DNA from 2 places in the Clostridium sp. AF32-12BH genome. Region 1 is predicted to be linked to the other one. Evidence: riboswitches for the same ligand, from Rfam matches in the RefSeq annotation. Region 1 holds a riboswitch; the other holds the start of a gene.
The links. Region 1 has a riboswitch for cobalamin ahead of DWZ40_RS12255 (ABC transporter substrate-binding protein). Riboswitches for the same ligand answer to the same signal wherever they lie in the genome.

Region 1 (8,186 bases):
GTCTGCCTTCGTATGCCTTCAGGATCTTATCGGAACAGTTTACATGCTTGCCATGCTGCAGTGAAATATACTCCGTCACATTCGGGCAGACATCCTGCACCTGCTCCGTGATCGGATGAAAGTCCCAGTCATAAAACAGCACATCCACATCCGAACGGTTCAGACAATCCGCCAGCTTCTCCGCATTGAGCTGTACATCCAGCGGAATTCCCGTATCACCGCCGCTCATAACCCCAAGCAGCACCGCCAGATAATGGTGACTGCTGACACCGAGAATGCCGACCTTCAGCTTATGCCCCACCTCGGCCCGCTTCTCCCTGGTCCAGGCCGCGATCGCATCGCACTCCTTCGCAAACTGCTCGTAAGTAACACGGAAAACCTCTCCGTTTTCTTCATATTGTAAAAATACCCGGTCCTTATGCTCCGCTGCCGCATTGTGCACCAGCGCGTGGACCGTTCTTGTAGACTCGTAGGTGATCATACCATTCCTTTCATGGAGCAAATGTACTCCTGTGGATCCCACTTTCCGGGGTTGGACGCATCGACGATACATTTTCAAGATCCCGCAAATTAAAAATGAGACAGATTTTTAGTATCTGTCTCAAATATAGCACTGCACAGTTTTTGTGTAAACCTTTTGACCAGTTCGAATTTTTAAACGAAAGAGCCTGGCTCACACTTGTAAACACGCTGATAAAGACTTTTTTGAATCTGCTCGAATTCTTCCTGCGACACAGCCTTTCCGTATGTCATGATACGAAGCGGCACCGGAGATTTTCCCTTGGAAATCGGCGGCTGCATGTACGAATAATCATTAAAAACAAAACCATTGCGCTCATAAAAGCCAATACGTCTGCGTGCCAATTCGGCGTCTGGAAGTTCCACCTCCAGGCAAACCGGCTTTTTACTAAGTTTTACCAGTTCCTGAAGCATACCGGAGCCTGTCCCGCTGTTACGAAGCTTCGGATCTACTGCAAAATGTTCCACAAAGATAAACTCAACGAATTCCCACACTGCAAGAAAGCCGGCAGGCTTGTCTTTCAAAACACTATCAGAAACTTGTGATTCCAAGCTTTCCGATGAAATTGACATATAATAAATGCCATACTCCGGCTCTTCGAATAGAGCAAGCTGTTCTTCATATGGACGGTACTCATCATCAGGGAAGCTGGCTTCCATAATACGGTAAATTTCTGGAAATTGCGATAATACCATTCGCTGCAACATAGTAAATTCTCCTAAATCATTCCTATTTTGTAAAATTTCTGCTGTTACTTACAAGCTTTTTTCCTCACCCATCCCGGCAGATAATAAATCTGAATCTTCCCGGTCACATCATTTTTCGTAATCTGCGCTTCGATTCCAAAATACTTCCGGATGTTTTCCTGCGTCAGCACCGCTTCCGGTGTCCCACTGTCCACGATCTTTCCCTGATACAAAAACAGGATCCGGTCACAGTAAAGTGCTGCCAGATTTAAGTCATGAATCGAGGAAAAGACGGTGACATTCTGCCCGCGCAGAATATCCATGATCTGGTACTGGTAGCTGACATCGAGGTGGTTGGTCGGCTCATCCAGCACGATATAGCGGCTTTCTTGCATCAGTACACGGGCCAGCAGAACACGCTGTTTTTCCCCACCGGAAAGGCTTAAATATGAGCGGTTTTCATAGCCAGTCAGGCCGACTTCCCGCAGGCATTGTTCGCACAATTCCCGGTCTTTTGCGGTGTCACCTTCCAAAAATTTCTTGTGTGCGTAGCGGCCAAACATGACCATATCCCGCACGGTAAAGTCAAATTCCAGCTGGTTTTCCTGTGCCATGACAGCCAGTTCTCCCGCCATTTTCTTCGCAGAAAACTCTGTAATATCTTTGCCGTCTAAAAAGATCGTGCCGCCTTTTGGCTTATACGTACGGTAAATATGCTTTAACAGCGTGGACTTTCCGCAGCCGTTCGGTCCCACAAGTCCCACAAACTCTCCATCCCGGATTTCCAGGGAAATCTGCTTTAGGATCTGGTCATTTCCAATCTGGTAATCCAGATTTTTTACATATAAACTCATCGGCCCACACTTCCTTTCCGGATCAGATAGAGGAAGAACGGCGCACCGAAAAATGCCGCGATCACACCGATCGGCAGTTCTTCCGGCGCAATGATGACGCGGGAGATCAGGTCCGCGATCATGGCGAACAGTCCGCCTCCCAGGATCGATACCGGGATCAGCCGCTTATGCACGGAACCTACAAATCCGCGCATGATATGCGGCACGACCAAGCCTACAAATCCGATCACGCCGCTGACCGAAACGACCACGCCGGTGAGCACCGTGGAAGCCAGAATGATCAGCAGTTTGATGCGTCTGGTGTCAGCTCCCAATGTCTCTGCCACATCATCACCAAGCAGCAGCACATCCAACTCCCTGGAAACTAAAATGATAAGGATCATGGTCACAGCCGCCACGATAAAGACGTATTTTACCCGGCTCCAGGTAGCACCGCTTAAGGAACCCACCATCCAGTACAGCGCCATTTTTGTCTTGTCCGAACCGTTGTTGAATCCGTACACGATCAGGTTTGTGGTCGCGGAAAACAACGCAGAAGTGGCAATTCCGGCTAAAACCAGCTGCGTGGAGGTAATCCTGCCCTTCAGGGAGGCGATGCTCAAGGAAAGGCATATGGCCGCTGCCGCTCCCAGCGTTGCGCCAAAGATTACCGCATAGCCGCCCAGAAAGCTGAACCACCCCAAAATGATCACACTGACCGCACCGGCAGAAGCACCGGAGGAAATGCCCAGCACATACGGATCTGCCAACGGGTTCTTCGTCAGCGCCTGCATCAGCACACCGCAAAGCGATAATCCGGCTCCCACGATAAAGGCCATGATCACGCGCGGAAAGCGGATATTCCAGATGATATTTTCCGTTTTCTGCTCCCAGGTAACCGGAAACAGATCACTTCCCGATGCCTTATTTACGATGATCTTTAAGATTTCATCCGGCGACACATGGATGGCTCCAAGTGTCACGGAAATGGTTGTGACGAACGCGATCAGAAGCAGGACAATCAGGAGTGTTACGGCAAAACGGCCCGTTTTCCGTCCATTGTTTTTACTGATTTCTGATTTCATTTTCTGTTTTTTTCTCCTAAAACGGGGCCAATTAGAATTTGTCCGGATACAGCTGCTTTGCGATCTCTTTGACAGCCTCTGCAGAACCTGCAGAACCCTGCATATCACTGCAGCATGCAGAGTAGATCTTGCCCTCTTTGACAGCTCTTAAATCCTTGGTGAACTCGTTGGTCTCCAGGAAATTTTTCTTCTCAGAAATGTCTCCGGTGTAGTCCAGGATCAGGATCACATCCGGGTCGCGCTCTACAACTTCTTCCCAGGAAGGAGTTGCCCAGCCAGCCTCAATGTCATCAAAAATGGAGATTCCGCCAGCCAGTTTGATGATGTCGCCCGGCATACCCTGACATGCGGTAAACGGTGCATCCTCACCGGAATCATAAGCAAATACGGTAACCGGATTCTGGTAAACATCCTCACCGAGAGTATCTTTTACTTCCTGAAGGGTGTCCTTCATTGCCTGGATCTTCTCAGAAGCAACATCCTCTACCTGGAAGATTTTTCCTAAGGTCTCATAGTCCTTGTAAAGATCCTCAAAGGTTGCCTGATCGGAGCATACGTATGGGAAATACATGGCAATTCCGTTTGCATCACAGAACTCTTTTCCGAAGTTTTTATCAGAAAATACAGAGTCCCAGCCCATCAGGAAATCACAGCCGGTAGCTGCAAGCTCCTCTTTGGACAGATTGGAAATGCCCTTTCCTGCCTCCAGAAGCTGCGGCACCTTGTCTCTTGCCGGATACTGGGAAACCGTACTCCAGCAGCTTCCCTTCGTGTAACCAACCATCTGGTCTTCCAGTCCCAGATCAAAGAAGAAATCTGCCATCTGATCACCGGATGCCACAACAGCAGATAGCTTTTTGGTAAAGGTATATTCTACATTTTCACCCAGACCAGAACGCTGCAGGTTTAAGGTAATGGTAACCGGCTCGTAAGCTTCCTCTGCACCATCTGTCTTTGCCTCATCAGCTTTGGATTCTTCGGTTTCTGCCTGTTTCGATTCTTCAGTACTGCTCTCAGCAGCAGTCTCTGCCTTGGAAGCAGTATCTGCATTTTTTGCGCCGCAGCCAGCTACCAGGCCTGTCATCATGCAGGCAGCCATCGTGAATGTTACCAGTTTCTTGTTTCTCATAATTGTTTTCCTCCTGATGTTGAAAATGAGTAAAAATTAATTTTCTGTACACCCATGCAGGAATGTGATGCAAAAACATAACTTGCCCTATCGCAATGTCATATAAAAAAGAAAAAGCACCATTCAGCCTATCCAACGATAAACCGAATGATGCACCGTATTTTGCATCCAGGGGACACGTTTATTCCTGTTCACACATGCGTGTCAAACAGCAGACTTTCCCCTTGTTTCCCTTGCCATGTCATGGACCGTGACAGCAAAAGTGGAAAAAGCAGGTCTTCTGGCTTGCGCGGCAATGTTGTCCGATTTCTTCCCATAATGATACAGTGAAATGCAGACTGCCTTTTATGCGCTTACAGCGGCGGCACCGCACGGGACTTCCACCCGTTTCCCTTTTCACCGGTCCCAAACGACCGACACTGATTCCGCAGCATAGTTTACGACATACAGGCTGAAACTGTCAATACAAAACCTGTTATTTTCTACTTTTCCCTTTCAGTTCTTCTTCCACCTGGGTCAGGCACTGGATCAGCAATGGATTGAATGCCCCGCACTCCCCATTTTTGATCATTGCAATCGCAGTCTCATGGGAAAACGCCTGCTTGTAGCACCGTTCACTGGTGAGTGCATCGTAAACGTCAGCCATGGATACCAGCTGTGCACTGATCGGGATCTTATCTTCTTTCAGTCCATCCGGGTATCCGCTTCCATCCCATCGTTCATGGTGCCAACGGGCAATTTCATAGGCTGTCTGCAGCAGCGGTTCTTTCTCAAAGTTCTCCAGCTTCTGGAGCATCTCGGCTCCCATCATGCTGTGCGTTTTCATGATCTCAAACTCTTCCTTTGTCAGTCTTCCCTGCTTATTCAAGATTTTCTCATCCACTGCGATCTTGCCGATATCGTGCAGGGCAGAAGCCAGTGGAATATTTTCCTTTTCTTGCGACGTGAGCTTGTATTGATCCGTGATCGCAGTCAGACAATTTAACAGAAGCTCTGTGATTCTGCGGATGTTACGCACATGAGAGCCGCTTTCCCCATTTCGAAATTCCACGATCTGGCTCAACACCCCAACCAGCATGGACGTATTGTGCTCCTGCTTACGGATCTGCCTGGACACCAGCTGCACCAGACGCCGCTGCTTTTCATAGAGCTTGATGGTATTTGCCACACGGCGGTACACGATCCGCGCATCGAACGGGCGGTTCACATAATCAGAAGCTCCAAGCTCATAAGATTCACGGATCACCACCTCCGAGTCATCGCTGGAGATCATGATGACCGGAATATCTTCGATGATATGGTTTGCATTCATGGCTTTCAATACCCCAAACCCATCCAGTTTCGGCATATTGATATCCAAAAGTATCAGCGCGATCTGTTTTTGATTCTCATATAAGATTTTCAATCCTTCCTGACCGTCTTCTGCCTCCATGATCTGGTAATCGTCACTTAAGATTGCAGCAAGCAGCTCCCGGTTTAACTGGGAATCATCCACGATCAGGATCTTCTGGTGTTCCCGGCTGGAGGCAGCGCCATGTGCCAGACTCTGTTCCTCTTCGCTGCCCTCCACGATCACCTTGTTTTTATGACGCTTTGCCTGGTACATCAGGCGGTCTGCCCGGCAGACAACTGCTTCCATCGGCTCTGCAAGCGTCTGCATGGCACCTCCGATACTCATGGAAAGCTGAATATGCGCATACCCTGGAACACTGGCATGGTATACCTTTTCGCGTACCTGATCCAGCTTTGCCTGGAAGAAATGAGACGGAATCCCGACTAAAACCAGCAAAAATTCATCACCGCCATAGCGGATAAACATATCTCCCGTGCGGATGCAGGCGCGGACCGCTTTCGCCGCAGTTTCCAGGGCACGGTCTCCCGCCTGGTGACCATAGGTATCATTATAGATCTTAAAATCATCCAGATCCATCAATGCCACACCGGAAGGACCGGTAAAATCATGCACAACTTCTTCATAATAACGGCGGTTATAAGCACCGGTCAGCGCATCGAGGTACAGCTTGGTATTGTATACCTTTTCCACCTCCAGCAAAGCTTCCAGCTTCTGCGTTTTCTGCTCCAGCTGTGCTTTATATTGTTTTAAGCGGTGCTGCTCCGTGCGGTCCAGCACATAATTTACCCCCAGGATATCGCCCGTTTTCTCATCTTCAAACATCGCCAGATGATCCTCTGCCAGCATCGGCTCGTAGGTCGCCGTCCTCGTCCAATACGTGAAGGAAATATGGCGTTCCCCCTTTCGGTAACGCGCCAAAAGACTTTCCCGGTCCAGAACATCCAGAAAATCCTTTCGTCCTTCTTCCGGGATCGTCAGGGCCCACTGCGCCACGATCTCTGTAAAGCTGGAATTTTCCGGCATTCCAAGCTGTTTATTTAAGTCATAATTTACCCCGTCCACGACCTGATGCATGACACCTGGGATCAGGTTCTTCGTGAGGTTGATGCTGCAGTAACCATCTGCAATCGCAAAAACAGCTTCTTCCAAAAAACGGTTATTTAAGTCCATATGTTTCTCTTTTGTTTCCATGTTCTGATACACTTTCTATATTTAGGCGCAATATAATAGTATTATAACACAGCCTCAACATCCTACGCGATATGCTTGGCAGATTTATGGCGAAACTTGTCGATTTTGAGCATAACTATCCATAAAATTCCGTCCAAAAAGACCGGTGAAACTGGCTTTTTTCCAAGTTTCACCGGTCTTTCCATTCCTGTTTCTTCTATATAAATATTCCCAATTATTGTCAATTAGTTCTCTTTATTTTTATTCCGTATTGAAAAATTTTGTTTTATTACTTTTTCTCTTGACTCTATAATCATTGTAGTGTTTATAATAAAAAACGTGCAATACAAAATGCAGCAGCATATAAAACTCATCAAAAAAACTTTGCAGTACAGAAAGGTCCTGCCTATGGATAAAAAAAATTTGTTTTCAATCGGAGAAGTGTCGAAATTGTTTCATCTCAGTGTCAGCAGCCTGAGACATTATGAAACGATCGGTCTGCTCACACCGGAATACATTTCCCCAGATTCCGGCTACCGCTATTACGGTACCGAACAGTTTGAAATTCTCAATACCATACGCTATCTGAGAGCCCTGGATATGTCGCTGGCTGAGATCATTGATTTTTTGCAGAACCGGGATATTTCTTCCATCGAAGAGAAACTGCTTCATCAAAGGCAGATCGTTCTTGAAAAACAGGAAGCGTTAAAACGCATCGAACGAAAAATCGAGCATCGCCTGAACTGGCTTTTAGACGCACAAAGTGTCCCACTTGATACCATCTCCCTGATTCAGCTGCCAGCAAGCCGGATCGTATGGATCGATGATTCCCTAAAAACCGGCGAACCGCTCGATATGGAAACCAATTTGAAGAAGCTCGACGAATCCCAGTCCGAAGCACTGATCTTCCTTGGCAAAGTCGGAGTCGGCATTTCCTGCGAACATCTATTGAGTCATCAGATTACTTCGTACGATGGAATCTTCCTCATGCTGGAGCAGGAGGATCTCTATCGCGGCAGCACACTCACACTGCCGGAAACGCTGGCTGTGCGGATCCGCTTTCACGGGCAGCATACCGAAGCACCGCAAGAGTACCGGAAGCTGCTGGACTATATTTCCATGCACAAAATGCAGATTACCGGCTTTTCCCGCGAAATCACGCTGATCGACTACGGTGTCACAAACGACACGGACAAATTTGTAACCGAAATCTGCATTCCAATACAGTGCAATGCGTAATGACTGTTCACGAACGCATGGAGCTTAACTATTCACAGATTAAAAAGCTATCAGCCTGTAAAACCTATTTTCAATCAAAGGAGACATATTCATGGAACACAATTTAACAACTGGAAGCGTGCCGAAAACCATCCTGCTGTTCTCGCTTCCGTACTTTCTTTCCTATTTTT
Region 2 (8,186 bases), on a different contig from region 1:
AATCAGCACTCCAACCGCCAGAAGCTTCCGCATCCGTTTTAATGCTTTCCTGTTTTTCATCATACGCCTTACGACCATCCCTTTATTTCACCTCAGCAATGGAAGCAGAATCAAACAGCAGAGTATAGTCAATCTCATGCGGCGTGCTCATCGCCGTGGTATCTGCTGCCACGGAAATCTTCCGGTCAAACACGGCAACCGGAATCTCAAATGCAGAATTTCCGCCCTGGTTTACCGGCAGGAATTTTTCTTCCCCAATCTTCATGTAATCATAGTTCGGACTGCTCCAACGTACCGTTGCAACTGCCTCTCCATCCTTAATTTCTAGCTTTGCCGGAGACTCCACCGTTACCTTTCCGGAACCGCCCTCCATGGACACCTTCACGGTGTAACTGCCGTCTGCAAGTCCCAGACTCTCTGCAGTCACCTGCTTACTTTCCAGATAGGCATCGTCTGGAAGGGAATCTGCACGAAATACCAGTACCCGGTCATACCACTTTTCTTTTTTCTTGCTGAATGCACTGCAGTCAATTTCTTTGTCAAGCGCCTCTACCGGCACCGTAAAATGATGGCTTCCATCCGACGCCTCTTCATACGGGATCATGTCCTCCTCAGAGACATTGACTGCCTCAGCGCCGGTTCCCATATAAAGCTTTAAGTAGCCGGTACCGCCCATCTTCATATCCGCTGTCATCGCGCCATCCTTTACGGTAAGCTCACATTCCTCGATCTGAAACATGGAAGAACTGGAATCCACGTCTACCGGATACACGCCATCCTTTAATTCCGAAGCCGGAACCGGGACCATGCCCTCTGTCCCTACCTGTTTCTCCGCGACCGTCTCATCCGCTGCTGCGACTGCGCTGTCCGCGGAGGATTCGTTCTGACCTTCGCTCTGATTTTCGTTCTGATCTACCGTTTTCTCCTGTGCACCATCCGCTGTTTCTCCTGTGACAACCGGCGCGCCGCCCTGTGCAGGCAAAGTCTCTGCCTGATTTTTTCCGCCGCAGCCTGCTGCCAGCATACCACTCAGGCAAACGACCGCCATAACGCCATAGATTTTCTTCTTCATAACAATGCTCCTTATTCTCTATAAACCAATTAGTGGAGGCACCGCTGGCGCCTTCTCGCTATGTAGTCTAATAAAAACGGGCGGCTGGAACTCCATCCTGCCACCCGTTTTCTCTATCTTCTGCTCGAATTTTACATCCAATGCCTCTTACCAGCAACATTTTGGCGATTTCCAAATGCTGCTGCAACACAATTTTATTTTAAGGTATCGATTGCAGCCTGAGCATGCTCGGTAAACAGCTTCTGGATCGGCTCTAACTCACCTAAGCCACGCAGAATACAGGTTACCTCATAACCCTCTTTCTCAAACTCCGTCTTCCAGGAACCATCCTCGTCGCCTGCCATATCGTTGTTTGCATGGTCACCGGCTACAATCATAAGCGGCTCAAGAACAACCTTCTTGTACTCGCCCTCTTTTACCTTTGCAATCACATCCTCCAGACTCGGCTCAGCCTCAACGGTACCTACATAGTAGTGCTCAAAGCCTTCATCTGCCAGCATCTGCTGCATCTTTGCGTAAACCGCATTGGAGTCAGCCTCAGTGCCGTGACCCATAAAGCAGATTGCGGTCTCGCCGTCATCGTACTCTGCGGTTGCGTCTGTGATTGCCTTGATGACTGCCTTAAAATCATCGTCGCTGGTCAGAAGCGGCTCGCCCACTGCTACCTGCTCAAATGCATCAGAATTCTGTGCGATCTCATCGACCAGATCATGGTACTCCAGACCATTCATCAGATGGGTCGGCTGGACAACCAGGGTCTTTACGTTATTGTCAATGGCACGCTTCAGTGCTTCGCCTACATTATCGATTGCTACGTTATCTCTGGACTTTACATGGTCAATGATGATCTGGCTGGTAAAGCCTCTTCTTACGGAATAATCCGGGAATGCTTCTTCCATTGCGTTCTCAATTGCGCCAATGGTCAGACGGCGGCTGTCGTTAAAACTGGTTCCAAAGCTGACAACCATTAACTCCTTCTCGCCGATTTCGTCCTGATTTCTTGTGTTATCCATAGATGCATCTCCGGTGTCGTAATTTTCTTCGTCTTCTGCCTCAGCCTCTGCAGTGGTTTCTTCCGCTGTGGTCTCAGCCTCGGTTGCTGCCTCGCTGGAAGTTTCTGCTGCTGTGGTTGCCTCGGTTTTCTCTGCCTTTCCTGCACAGCCTGCCATCATCGCAGCAGAAAGCGCAGTGACTGCAAATAATGCTGTCAGTGTTCTTTTTTTCATGTTCTTCTCCTTCTCTGAAATAACGTGGTATCATAAACCACCATTGCTGACACTATCGATTTTGGAATACCTGGAGAAGTCTCACGCATTCATGGCAGAACCGTCCCTGCCTGCGAATAGTAACAAAAAACTCTGCTTTTTGTGATCCGGAATAAGGATCTGCAGAATAACGGTACGACCAAGTCCTCGTGATCTGGAATTCTCCTGTACCAACAACCGGCAGGTTTCCTGGCTTGTCCATCCACGCACTGAAAAATCCCTTCCCAGTCTCCAAAAACCAGTGGGCAGCATACCATTTGGTATCCTTGTCATCCAGTGCTCCCTACTTACAGTGACGAGATCGCGCAGGTCTTCCACCTGCTTCCCTTTTACCCATTGTCTGTACATGCAGACTCCGGCACCGATTGTCCTAATTTCGATATGTATCCATAGTAGCATTCCCAACCGGAAAAAGCAACCCACACCACCTTTTTTACATGTCATTTGCCAGTTTTTTCAGATACGGGATCACCATAAGCGCCGCAGTCACCAACGATATTGTCTCTGCGACCGGAGTAGCCCATGCCACACCCTGAATGCCAAATAAAGCATTGAATAAGATCATAAACGGTACGTCTGCCGTTCCTTTTCTCAGCATGGAAAGGATAATCGGCTGTTTTTTCTTACCAGTTGCCTGAAAAACAGTCAAGACAAAAAATGTCATTGTCGTCATGGAACAGGCAGAGCAGATGATATGCAGAAAATTACAACCATACTCTACCGTTTCCCGGTCATTGATAAACATCCGGGTCACTAAAGCTGCATTGGTATAAAGTCCTGCCGCAATCACCAGTGACACGCCCAGGCTTAAAACAAATAATCTCTGAATTGCCTGAAGCATCCGTTTCCGGTTCCCGGAAGTAAAATTATATCCAATTAACGGCAAGGTTCCCTGCGTAATTCCCTGCGCCACGGCAAATGCCAGCATATTCACTTTCTTCGCAATGCCCATTCCCGCTACTGCCACATTCGAATATCCGGCAATGATATGATTTAAAACGGTATTGGAAACGGTTCCCATCATGGAAATCAGAAAGCTTGGCAAACCAACACTCAGGACCTCAGCCGGAATATGTTCCCCCAGTGTATACTTAGCTGGTGAAAACGTCAAGGTACTCGTCGAACGGATTTTCCAGATAAACCGCAGAAAATAAAGCAGAGCCATGCTATTGGAAAGCAGGGTTGCAATTGCAGCTCCTTTAATCTGAAGATGAAGCCCATAAATAAATAACGGATCCAGGACCATGTTTAAAATACCACCAAAAGCTACGCCAAAACTTGCCTGTCTGGAATAACCTTCGGCACGGATCAGATGGGCCAGTGCCGGATTCATAACGGTTGGAATCGCACCAAGTCCAATGGTCCAGAGCAGATACGATGATGCCATGTCAAACGTCTCTTCATTTGCGCCAAGAATTGGCATCAGTACCGGCCGTGAGAAAAGGATCAGAATACCATAAAGACCCGCACTGATCGCTGCTGTCCAGATGCAAAAAGCACTGCAGCGCGATGCTTTTTCCCGTTCATCTGCGCCTAAAAATCGCGAGATCAGACTGGAACCACCGACTCCAAACAGATTGGAAAGTGCCGTCATAAACATAAAAAGCGGCATGGCAAGAGTTGCAGCAGCTACCTGTTTTGGATCTCCAAGCTGCCCGATAAAAAATGTATCTGCCATGTTGTAAATGATCGTTATGATCTGACTGACTACCGTCGGCACTGCCAGGCTCAGAATCGCCTGCGTCACCGGCATACGCGCAAATAATTCCTCATCCTTTTTTGTTTTTGTCATGCTCAAACTCCCTCTTTTCTTCCTGTCTCAGGCTGTTAATGTAACACTGAACAGCAAAATGAAAACTCTTATCCACATCCATCGGATAATGAGAAAAGAAACCTGTATCCTCCTGCGAAACAAATCCATGTACGATTGCCCGAAATAGCCTTCGGTAATGGATGCTTTTTTCTTCGCTTAAATGAAAATCTTCTAGCATTTTCTTCAGCGGATCCGTAAAAAGTGTCGCTGCATCATCCAATACCCGATTATCTCTTGCTGCTGTATTCATGATCAGCCAGTACAGTTCCCGATGCTTCTTAGCAAAGCTGCGATACGCATCTGCCAAAAGCCGTACCGCATCTTCACCATGTTTCCCTTCTATTGTCTGCATCTCCGTTTCTTTTTGAAGACGCAACGCATAACGACATATCTCCGCAATCAGTCCATCCATACTTTCCACATGATTATAAAGAGATGCTGTTTTTATCCCCAAAAAATCAGCCAGCAATCGCATGGAAAACGTTTCCCTTCCCTCCTTCTCAATCAACTCTGCTGCTGCTTTTATCACGATTTCTGAATTCAATCCTTTTTGTGCCACTCAGATCCACCTTTCTGTTTCACATATATCCAGGAACTGGCTCCTGCTCAATAAAACTAATGGTATTAGTTTTATTGTAAGCGAATGCCATTCGTTTTGTCAACAGCAATCAAATATCATAATCCACTTCATCCTCTATTTGGAGAACAAAAAATGCCCCGGGATTCCATTCCGGGACATTTTTTTGTTCTATATCTTACTTTCCGTAGTAAGCTCTTAAGTACATCTCCTTGATCTCGCTCATCAGCGGGTATCTCGGGTTCGCACCGGTGCACTGATCATCGAATGCCTGCTCAACCATAGCATCCAGGGTATCTAAGAAGTACTTCTCATCCACACCATACTCTGCAATGGTTTTCTTCACACCAACAGCTGCCTTCAGCTCTTCAATCTTCTCGATGAGTTTCTTCACAGCTTCTTCGTCGGTCTTCGCCTGAATGCCTACGAAGCGTGCGCACTCTGCGTAGCGGGCCATGGTGTGCGGATACTGGTACTGGGAGAAGGTTCCCATCTTTCTCGGGCACTCAGCAGAGTTGAACTCTACAACCAGGGAAATTAACAGTGCGTTTGCAATGCCGTGCGGCAGGTGATGGAATGCGCCAAGCTTATGTGCCATGGAGTGGCAGACACCTAAGAATGCGTTTGCAAATGCCATACCAGCCATGCAGGAAGCGTCCGCCATCTTGCTTCTTGCCTCTACATTGCTGCCATCATTGTATGCAGTCGGCAGGTACTCAAAGACATTCTTCATAGCCTTCAAGGCCAGACCATCCGTATAGTCGGTTGCCATAACAGAAGCATATGCCTCCAGTGCATGGGTCAGAACATCCACACCAGATGCACTGGTTAAGCCCTTCGGCTGGCTCATCATGTTATCGGTATCTACGATCGCCATATTCGGCAGCAGCTGGTAATCTGCTAACGGATACTTCACGCCGGTCTCCTGATCGGTAATAACCGCGAACGGAGTTACCTCGGAACCGGTACCGGAAGAAGTCGGGATCGCTACGAAGTAAGCCTTCTCACCCATCTTCGGGAAGGTGTAAACACGTTTCCGGATATCGATGAAACGCATTGCCATGCCCTGGAAATCTACTTCCGGATGCTCGTACATTACCCACATGATCTTACCGGCATCCATTGCAGAACCACCGCCCAGTGCGATGATGACATCCGGCTGGAATGCGGTCATGGCCTTTGCGCCCTCGATTGCATTTGCCAGGGTCGGATCCGGCTGTACGTTGGAGAAGCACTGGTAAACAATGCCCATCTCATCCAGTTTATCGGTAATCGGTTTGGTATAACCGTTCATATACAGGAAGGAGTCGGTTACGATGAAAGCTCTCTTCTTGCCCATGACATCCTTCAGCTCACTTAAAGCAACCGGCATGCAGCCTTTCTTGAAATATACCTTCTCCGGTGTACGGAACCACAGCATGTTCTCTCTCCTCTCAGCAACCGTCTTAATGTTCAGCAGATGCTTGACACCTACGTTTTCAGATACAGAGTTGCCGCCCCAGGAGCCGCAGCCCAGTGTCAGAGACGGAAGCAGCTTAAAGTTATACAGATCACCGATACCACCGTGAGAAGACGGCGTATTGATCAGGATACGGCAAGTCTTCATGGCAGCTGCATGTTTTGCCATTTTCTCTTTCTCGTTTACATTGATGTAAAGAGAAGAGGTATGACCGTAACCACCATCTGCAACCAGACGCTCTGCTTTGGCGATTGCCTCATCGAAGGTCTGTGCCTTATACATGGCAAGAACCGGAGACAGCTTCTCATGCGCGAACTCCTCGCTGATGTCCACGGACTCCACCTCACCGATCAGGATCTTGGTATCCTCCGGGACCTCAACACCTGCCATCTGCGCAATCTTAAATGCACTCTGACCAACGATCTTTGCATTCAGGGAACCATTGATCAGGATGGTCTTTCTTACTTTCTCAATCTCATCCGGCTTTAAGAAATAACAGCCGCGGTATGCGAACTCTTTCTTTACTGCTTCATAAACCGGAGCAAGTACCGTTACAGACTGCTCAGATGCGCAGATCATACCATTATCAAAGGTCTTGGAATGGATAATGGAGTTAACAGCCAGTTTAATGTCTGCAGTCTCGTCGATGATAGCCGGAGTATTACCAGCACCTACACCAAGAGCCGGTTTGCCGGAAGAATATGCTGCCTTTACCATGCCAGGACCACCGGTTGCCAGAATGATGTCTGCATCCTTCATAACGGTATTGGTAAGTTCCAGAGACGGAACATCGATCCAGCCGATGATGCCCTCCGGAGCACCAGCCTTTACTGCTGCATCCAGAACCACCTTAGCGGCTGCAATGGTGCAGGCCTTTGCACGCGGATGCGGGGAAATGATAATGGCATTTCTGGTCTTCAAGCAGATCAGCGTCTTGAAGATTGCGGTAGAGGTTGGGTTGGTAGTTGGGATTACTGCTGCAACCAGACCGATCGGCTCTGCAATTTTCTTGATACCATATGCCTTATCTTCTTCGATCACACCGCAGGTTTTCATATTCTTGTAAGCATTGTGAATATGCTCTGCAGCATAGTTGTTCTTAATTACTTTATCCTCTACAACGCCCATTCCGGTCTCTTCCACAGCCATCTTGGCTAACGGAATTCGCATCTGATTTGCCGCGATTGCTGCTGCATGGAAAATTTTGTCAACCTGATCCTGCGTATAAGTTGCAAATACCTTCTGTGCTTCACGCATAGCAGCCATTTTCTTTTCCAGTGCTTCTACATTGTCGATGATTTCCGGAACTGCTGTCATCTCTTTCTTTGCCATATTCTTATCCTCCAACGATTTGTGTGAGTGGGGTTTCTTGATCTTTTCCGATATTTTTTTAACGATCAATTCTGTTAGTATTATACCACTCGTTAAATAATTGTCAATATATTTTTATTTTTCTTCCTGTCTTTTTTTTCGTACAGTTTGTATGTATACAATGTACTTTTATTTTCATCTATTTGATATCATATTCTCCTTGTTCCTGTCGGCTTTCAAAACTGCGCGTCTGTCATTTATAAAAATCCAGAAAAACGAACAAATAAAAAAATTTTTACAAAAATAGAAGGATAGAGATCCATTATCTGGACTTCTATCCTTCTATTTTGAACTGCGCTGTTTCTGCTTGTTTTCTACTTGCTCTTTTTACTGGCTGTTTCCGCTTGTTTTCTACTTGTATTTTACTTGCTGTTTCCGCTTATTTTTGCTCATCTTTTCAGTTATCTCGATTTTCCTGATTGTCTGTCTGCGTTTTCACACTTTTCCTGAAATTACTTTTTATCTTTTCCTATACAATTATATCATCAAGATTCCTGCGTCGGTTTCTTTTCTCTGTATCCCAAGGCCTGTTCCAGAGCTTCTTTTTCTTCTGCTCCCAGCAAAACCTCCGTTTCCCCGCGCTCTACATCTTTCAAATACAAATAACAGCCTTCCCGACTGTGAACAGA

Region 2: another riboswitch for cobalamin. It lies ahead of DWZ40_RS16810 (sirohydrochlorin cobaltochelatase); the one in region 1 lies ahead of DWZ40_RS12255 (ABC transporter substrate-binding protein).

The regions. Positions count from the first base shown of each region.
Region 1 covers NZ_QUEH01000011.1:101,598-109,783, forward strand. Annotated here, with positions in the region: gene DWZ40_RS12235 (AMP-binding protein) at 1-502, opposite strand, end outside; gene DWZ40_RS12240 (GNAT family N-acetyltransferase) at 655-1,227, opposite strand; gene DWZ40_RS12245 (ABC transporter ATP-binding protein) at 1,272-2,060, opposite strand; gene DWZ40_RS12250 (iron ABC transporter permease) at 2,057-3,124, opposite strand; gene DWZ40_RS12255 (ABC transporter substrate-binding protein) at 3,156-4,253, opposite strand; cobalamin riboswitch at 4,506-4,692, opposite strand; gene DWZ40_RS12260 (diguanylate cyclase) at 4,729-6,798, opposite strand; gene DWZ40_RS12265 (MerR family transcriptional regulator) at 7,186-8,016, shown strand; gene DWZ40_RS12270 (MATE family efflux transporter) at 8,108-8,186, shown strand, end outside.
Region 2 covers NZ_QUEH01000020.1:24,033-32,218, reverse strand. Annotated here, with positions in the region: gene DWZ40_RS16820 (ABC transporter substrate-binding protein) at 1-63, opposite strand, end outside; gene DWZ40_RS16815 (hypothetical protein) at 83-1,072, opposite strand; gene DWZ40_RS16810 (sirohydrochlorin cobaltochelatase) at 1,267-2,298, opposite strand; cobalamin riboswitch at 2,499-2,718, opposite strand; gene DWZ40_RS16805 (MATE family efflux transporter) at 2,771-4,129, opposite strand; gene DWZ40_RS16800 (TetR/AcrR family transcriptional regulator) at 4,107-4,709, opposite strand; gene adhE (bifunctional acetaldehyde-CoA/alcohol dehydrogenase) at 4,906-7,518, opposite strand; gene DWZ40_RS16790 (DUF4446 family protein) at 8,043-8,186, opposite strand, start outside.